DNA from 2 places in the Fictibacillus sp. KU28468 genome. Region 2 is predicted to be linked to the other one. Evidence: riboswitches for the same ligand, from Rfam matches in the RefSeq annotation. Region 2 holds a riboswitch; the other holds the start of a gene.
What was found. Region 2 has a riboswitch for thiamine pyrophosphate ahead of thiT (energy-coupled thiamine transporter ThiT). Riboswitches for the same ligand answer to the same signal wherever they lie in the genome.

Region 1 (3,872 bases), 770 kb from region 2:
AAAATCCTTTTTTGAAAATCAGCTCCATCGTTCCGCTTCAAGAAATTTTATAATGAACTGCTGAATACATTTTTAAAAAGAGATGCAGATGGAGCAGGGAGCCTTACGAAGCAAATGATGGAGGACAGTTTGCGATTGTGGAAAACAGGAGGGTGAAATGATGAAGAGTAAGGGATTGTATCAGGACTTTTTCCTGCATTTAGACATTTTGGTCTTGTCATTGATTATGTTAGGAATGGCTTTCTTTGTAGTGGCGTCCGGTATTAGTTGGCTGGCAGTTCTCTGCTTTCTTCTGGGGCTTGTTGCCTTTATGTTCAGTGAATATTTCACTCATCGCTTTTTATTTCATTTAAAAGTACCTAAAAACCCTCTGTTTCTTAAATTTTTAAAGCGGTTACATTATGATCATCATAAGTTTCCAGATGACCTGAAACTCCTTTTTCTGCCAATCTGGTACAGCATTCCCAGTCTGTTTGTGCTTTCGGCCCTATTTTATTTTATAACGGGCTCCATTTTAATCAGCTTGCCATTTGCGGGCGGACTCGTCTGTATGCTCCTCGTTTATGAATGGAAGCACTATGTCGCGCACCGGCCGATCAAACCTAACTCCAGATTCGGCAAGTGGCTGAAAAAGACACATACGCTTCATCATTATAAAAATGAAAACTACTGGTATGGAGTGTCCAATCCATTTGTGGATGCACTATTTGGTACGTTGAAGGATGAGAAAAGGGTAGAAATGAGTCAAACAGCAAGGGATCTTGAAAAAAGAGCGTAATAGAGCCAGACCTTTTACTCTGCTTTTTTAGAGGATTTTTTGTTACAGTAGAAAAGAAGATAAAGATATTCGAGGAGATGATCATAATGAATCAGTACCTTTACAAGCAGTTTGAAATGACAAGAGGATTTTTTCTGAAAAATGCCAGCGCAGTTCCCGCTGAAATGGCTGATGTTCAGCCGGAAGGATTCAACAATACCATCCACTGGCACATCGGACATGTCTTAACCGTAACTGAGCAGTTTCTTTTCGGTTTTCCGAAAAAGTCAGCTCATTTGCCCGAAAACTATGTAGAATTGTTTGGCAAAGGAACAAAGCCGGCAGACTGGAAGGGAAATGTTCCATCCGTTGAAGAACTGGTCACTCAGCTGCAGGATCAGCTCGTACGAATTAAAGACATCCCGGAAGAAGCACTGGATGAAAAATTGAAAAAGCCGTTCCTTGGTCTGGAAACATTCCGTGAACTAGCAAACATGGCTGTTTTTCATGAATCCAATCATTTGGGACAGCTGCACGCGATCGAACTTCTTATTGAACGCACGGTCGTTAAAAACTAAGAAAACCCAGAGAGCAAAAAACGGCTCTCTGGGTTTTTTTATGGGTGGAATTTCAAACACAGACACAAGTGAAAAGTAAAGAACAAAACAGTGTTCATCATGAACAAATGAAATTATGAATGAATCACTGAATGCAGAAAATCGATATCATTTTTTATCTGTTCCTTCAGAAACCGGTCTCTGCAACGTAAATATTCATCCGTAAGCATGGCGATTTCCTTCATGAACAGCATTACCTCTGTTTTTTTTAGCATAAGTTAACCCTGCCCTGCTCGTTTAGAATATGGAAAAATTCTTCCTGATACTTTATTCCTCTTTTTCAGTCAAAATAAACTAATATGTGCTAATTTTTTTGCCTCGTTCACAAATCTTTCAAGAAAACATTTGGGATAAAGCGTATATAAGTTTTCCAAGTGAAGCATCAGTTGAGCCGTCATTAATATAAAAGATATCTAACGAAGAATAGGTTAAGGTTTTCATGTTTTCAACGGATGTTGCAATGATTTTCTACTCATTGTAACAAGGAATGAGTATACTGACACTTTTTTCAAAAATCGGTTCTGGCCGATACCGTTTTTTTCTTTTTTGAAATAAGGGAAGGCAGTTAAAGGAATGAATGATTGGGAAAGCGATAGAAAGAAGAAAAAAAGTACTGCATATTCCACTATGATTGACCACCTTTTATGCCTCGTTAAAGTAAATCATGACCAAAACACCTTTTCAATGGCAAACAAACAAGTTGAACTTTTCTGTTAATTGAAAGTCTATACATATTTTGGCGGTTAAACGACTACAGTGAATAAATACCTGTGCCAAAAGACGGATTGTGCATGAAAAGCAGAGAAGCTATGATTACGTTGAAAACAGAATACGTTTTCTGCTAGGGGAGCCCGTCAGCCGGGCTGAGAGAAGAGAGAATAAGCTCTTTGACCCTTTGAACCTGATCTGGGTTATACCAGCGTAGGGAAGTAGGAGTCGAAGTCATATATACATATCGTATATTTTTCTTTGTCTATCCTATCGGGTTCTTCTTACTAGAACCCGATTTTTTTTTATGCTGTGTGTAACTTTGGACTCAATTTTTGAAAAAACGAGGAGGAAGTTGCATGAACGTACAGAACGAAAGCAAGTTCTCATTAAAATCACAGTTTCCAAACAGCACCAAAGTGTATAAGACCGGATCCCGTCCCGACATCCGGGTGCCAATGAGAAGGATCAGTCTGGCGGATACACAGACATCAGGAAGAGATGAGAAGAACCCGCCCGTCGTCCTTTATGATACGAGCGGACCTTATACAGATTTGAATTATGCTGCAGATGTTGAAAAAGGACTGCCTTTGCTGAGGGAAAATTGGGTGAGAGACAGGAACGATACAGAGCAATACGATGGGCGCGGAATTAAACCGGAGGACAACGGCTACAGACAGCAGTCTCATGCGGGTCATGTGTTTCCGGTTCGCCCATTTAAGCCGATGCGGGCAAAAGGTGGCGGAAATGTTACTCAGATGCATTATGCAAAAAAAGGGATCATTACGCCTGAAATGGAGTTCATTGCGATCCGGGAGGGGCTTGAAGCCGATTTTGTTCGAAGCGAAGTGGCGAGCGGGAGGGCCATCATCCCTGCCAACATTAATCACCTGGAACTGGAACCGATGATTATCGGGAAGAACTTTCATGTGAAAATCAACGCGAACATCGGAAACTCTGCTGTGACTTCGTCCATTGAGGAAGAGGTTGAAAAAATGACATGGGCTACCTACTGGGGAGCGGATACAATCATGGATCTGTCTACAGGCAAAGACATCCATACGACAAGAGAGTGGATCATCAGAAACTCTCCGGTCCCTGTTGGCACCGTTCCGATCTATCAGGCACTTGAGAAAGTGAACGGAATAGCGGAGGATTTATCCTGGGAAGTCTACCGTGATACACTCATTGAACAGGCCGAGCAGGGAGTCGATTATTTTACGATTCATGCTGGTGTGTTGCTGCGGTACGTGCCATTAACGATCAATCGGGTCACGGGCATCGTTTCACGGGGCGGATCCATCATGGCGCAATGGTGTCTCGCTTACCATCAGGAAAACTTTTTATATACTCATTTCGAGGACATCTGCGAAATCTGTAAAGCGTATGACATCTCCGTCTCATTGGGTGATGGATTACGGCCCGGCTCGATTGCGGATGCCAATGACGAGGCACAGTTTGCAGAACTGGAAACGTTGGGAGAGCTCACAAAGATCGCCTGGAAACATGATGTGCAGGTCATGATCGAAGGACCGGGGCATGTGCCGATGCATCAGATCAAGGAGAACGTAGATAAGCAAATGGAGATCTGCCATGAGGCGCCCTTCTATACACTAGGGCCTCTGACGACAGACATTGCGCCTGGGTACGACCACATCACTTCCGCAATTGGGGCTGCTATGATTGGATGGTTCGGAACGGCTATGCTTTGCTATGTGACGCCGAAGGAACATTTGGGGCTGCCGAACAAGGATGATGTCAGGGAGGGAGTGATCGCTTATAAGATCGCT
Region 2 (3,872 bases):
CCGTCTAAAACTGTTAAAGACACGAACTTTCCTCCTAACTAAGGGGTTGTCACCCTTACACCCTGAACAAAAATGTTTACAGAATCTACTGAGAGACCCAGCATTTGATCGAGGGTATATTTCACTTTTGTCTGTACATTATGGGCTACTTCAGAAATCTTTGTTCCGTAGCTTACAATAATATACATGTCAATATGTACTTCATCTTCTTCCTGCCGAACCACAATCCCCCGGGAGAAGTTGTCACGTCCTAAAAGTTCGGTAATACCATCCTTTAACTGCTTCCTGGAAGCCATGCCTACAATTCCGTAGCAATCAATAGCAGCGCCGCCAGCAATAGTAGCGATCACTTCCGTAGAAATGTCAATCTGGCCGTATTTATTCTTCATTTCGATGGACATGATGAATCCTCCTTTAATCAATCAATTATGGCTAAACCTCATTTTACTATAAAATTAAGTTTTATGAAAGGACAACTCCATTTGACAATAGTCACAAAGCCGTGTCAAGCCTTTTTACTTGAAATGCGAAAAATCATTTGTTGCTTTTCTTTAGTGGTCATGCTACTATAGGTTAGTATTTAACATACGACTGATATGATACAGTTTTACTGTTATAAAGGAGGTACAATTATGTCACGCAAATGTTACGTTACTGGTAAAGGACCTAAAACAGGAAACAAGCGTTCCCACGCATTGAACAAATCTAAAAAGAGCTGGGGAGTAAACGTTCAAAAAGTCCGCATCTTGGTTGACGGGAAGCCTAAACGTGTTTATGTTTCTGCACGTGCCCTTAAATCTGGAAAAATTGAACGCGTTTAATCGCTCTTAAGACAACGGCATCCCCGTTGTTTTTTAATTTCCAAAAGAAAAAAGCACCCATCAAGGGTGCTTTTTTCTTTTGGATGGAATTGATTATCCTTTTTTAAATGAACCTAAAACCGCACGTACAAATCCCCCTAAAAACCTAGGCAGTTTAATGGTGTAAAATTTCATCATACCCCTCCTCCAGGCCCTTTGAAAAATAAGACATTCCCTAATAAATATATTCGCTTTTATAAAAATAGTACCATGCGGCCCGACGCATAAAATATTAATCATGGCTCTTTACCAACATTAATATGCCGCCCGAGAATGAATAAGTACCACTTTTATTTACAAGCTCATTGGAAATGCAGAGAGTAGAACCCATCGGCAAGTATTGATCCTGAAGCGGATATTTGAACCCTTTTAGAGTCAGGCCGGTAACAGGTCCGATAAATGGAAGGAATGAGACATAAGAGAACTCCGGCTCTTGTTGTATGATATGCAGTCCTGGTGCTGATAAGGCAATCTTATTCTGCCTGTCCCATATTTCAATGTTAATTCCGGCTTCGAGTCCATGAAGGAGCAATTGGATATTGGCCAATTCATGATCCAGGCGCCCGCCCGTAGCACCCATGAGCAGGATCTGCTCCGGTTTTTGCTCCAGTGCCCAATCAAGGGCCAGCTCTAGATCGGTTTTATCCTTTTCACTGTCATACTCAAATGAAGGAAGGTTAAATGAAGCCATCCATTCACGCTCACTTCTGTTCACAGAATCGAAATCTCCAAATACACAGCCAGGTATGATTCCTTTTTTCAACAAGTAGAATACACCGCGGTCAACACCCGCCCAGACTGCCTTTTCGCCGGCAAATAAAGAGAGGTCCGGCTGCCTTTCTTCCGGACCTCCTGCTAAAATGATAATTTTCATGCCGCGTTAACAACTCTTGGATCGGTCCTGTGCAGCAGCCGCGGTGCTGTTTTTGTCAAGAAAATAAAAGCAGCTGCAGTGATCAAAGCAACCGGGATCATGTATGAAGCATTATACACAATGGAGTACAGGACAGGGTTCATGCCTTTTGGGGCGTATGATGCAAAGAATATGACTCCTGATACAACATGGGAGGCCAAACGGAGCAGGCTTCCGAAGGCGATGCCTGCCACAATCGCTGAGATCCTCCTTTTAGATTGGCTTGCCGAACTGACTTTAAACACCCCGGCAAATCCAGCCAATAGGAACGCGAGAGGGTAATCCAGGATCAAACCAGCGGGATTATATCCTGCAGTTCCATCAACCAGGATTTTAACCATCCCGACAATCAAACCAGTTAATACTCCGCCAGGGACCCCTCTGCGGAATGCCATTAAAAAGATTGGCAGCATCTCCAATGAAACTGAGCCTCCATTTGCCCAAAGCCCTTTAAATTGAACAAAACTAAGTATGATGGCCAACGCTGACATCATCGCCACTTCAGTCAAAAACATAATTTTTTTACTCAAATCAATCTCCTCCTAAACTCGTTAAGAAAAGAAAAAAGCAACCGGCATGTGAATGACGGTTGCTTAGCGTAAAAACAACAGCGACTCCACATTCCTACGCAGGCATGATCCTGCTTCAGGTTCAAAGGGTCGGGAGTGTACTCCCCTCTCAGCCCCTGTATGGGACTCCCCCTGTGGTTACTTTTTTCAATTATTCTCTAATATATTATACACCACGAATGGTACGGATTGCACCCTTTATGTCTTTTTGCCCATAAATGGCTGATCCCGCTACAAGTACGGTAGCTCCAGCTTTCTCACAAAGACGGGCAGTCTCTGCGTTCACCCCGCCGTCTACCTCAATTTCAACGTTCAAGCCTTGCTCCTTGATCCTCGCAGATAATACTTCAATCTTTGGAAGCACAGCGTGGATGAAGGATTGTCCACCAAAGCCTGGATTTACAGACATGATGAGTACAAGGTCTATATCAGCCAAAATATGCTGAATGGTTTCAACAGGAGTAGCAGGATTTAATACGACCCCTGCCTTTTTTCCCTGCTCTTTAATTAATTGAATGGTCCGATGAAGGTGCGGACATGCTTCAACATGAACAGTAATGATATCAGCACCTGCTTTTGCAAACTCCGGGATATACCGGTCAGGGTTTTCAATCATTAAATGGACATCAAATGTCAGTTCAGTGAGCGGCCTGATTGCTTTAACGACTAAAGGTCCCATCGTAATATTCGGCACAAAATGCCCATCCATCACATCGATATGGATATAATCAGCACCGTTTTCTTCCACTGCCTTAATTTCTTCACCGAGCTTTGAAAAGTCTGCGGAAAGAATGGAAGGCGCAACTTTTACCATGCTAGTACCTCCGTTTTTGATCCTTGATTTCCTGCAAAAATTCAAGATAATGCTCATAGCGGAACGATGGGATCTCTCCCTCTTCCACTGCTTTTTTTACTGCGCATTTCGGTTCAGAGCTGTGAGTGCAGCCGCGAAACTTGCATTGTGATACCCTCTGTTTCATCTCAGGGAAGTTGTAGGAGAGCTCTTCGGTTTCAATTTCTACAAAGTCCAATGAGCTGAACCCAGGAGTGTCTGCGATCAAGCCCTCTTCAAAAGGAAGGAGTTCAACATGCCTCGTTGTATGCTTTCCGCGTCCAAGATGATCTGATATGTCATTCGTCTCCAGCATGAGTTCAGGCATCAGCGCATTCAAGAGAGACGACTTCCCTACCCCGGACTGTCCTGCGAAGACGCTCGTTTTTCCTTTAAATATCGGTTTGATGTCATCCATGCCGGCCAGCGACATCGCAGAGGTTGGAATGACCTCATAGCCGAGCTTCTTATAAGCAGCGATGTAATTTTCGATTTCCTTCTGATACTCTGCACTTTCAATCAAATCCATCTTCGTAATGCAGATCACCGGCTGAATGCCATTGTCTTCGATATGGACAAGGAAACGGTCCAGCAGCGAACTTGAAAATTCCGGCCGGACGGCAGAGAAAACGAGAATTGCCTGGTCAACATTTGAAATTGGCGGCCGGTTTAACTCGTTCTTTCTTTCCTTAACATCC

Region 1: linked by a shared signal. The riboswitch ahead of thiC (phosphomethylpyrimidine synthase ThiC) and the one ahead of thiT (energy-coupled thiamine transporter ThiT) in region 2 are both predicted to bind thiamine pyrophosphate.

The regions. Positions count from the first base shown of each region.
Region 1 is NZ_CP110666.1:3,373,154-3,377,025, reverse strand. It holds gene OKX00_RS23390 (hypothetical protein) at 1-64, shown strand, start outside; gene OKX00_RS17690 (sterol desaturase family protein) at 161-778, shown strand; gene OKX00_RS17685 (DinB family protein) at 865-1,335, shown strand; gene OKX00_RS17680 (hypothetical protein) at 1,449-1,589, opposite strand; TPP riboswitch at 2,208-2,319, shown strand; gene thiC (phosphomethylpyrimidine synthase ThiC) at 2,442-3,872, shown strand, end outside.
Region 2 is NZ_CP110666.1:2,605,874-2,609,745, forward strand. It holds gene OKX00_RS13485 (DAK2 domain-containing protein) at 1-23, opposite strand, end outside; gene OKX00_RS13490 (Asp23/Gls24 family envelope stress response protein) at 39-401, opposite strand; gene rpmB (50S ribosomal protein L28) at 633-821, shown strand; gene spoVM (stage V sporulation protein SpoVM) at 915-995, opposite strand; gene OKX00_RS13505 (thiamine diphosphokinase) at 1,093-1,734, opposite strand; gene thiT (energy-coupled thiamine transporter ThiT) at 1,731-2,303, opposite strand; TPP riboswitch at 2,378-2,485, opposite strand; gene rpe (ribulose-phosphate 3-epimerase) at 2,509-3,156, opposite strand; gene rsgA (ribosome small subunit-dependent GTPase A) at 3,158-3,872, opposite strand, start outside.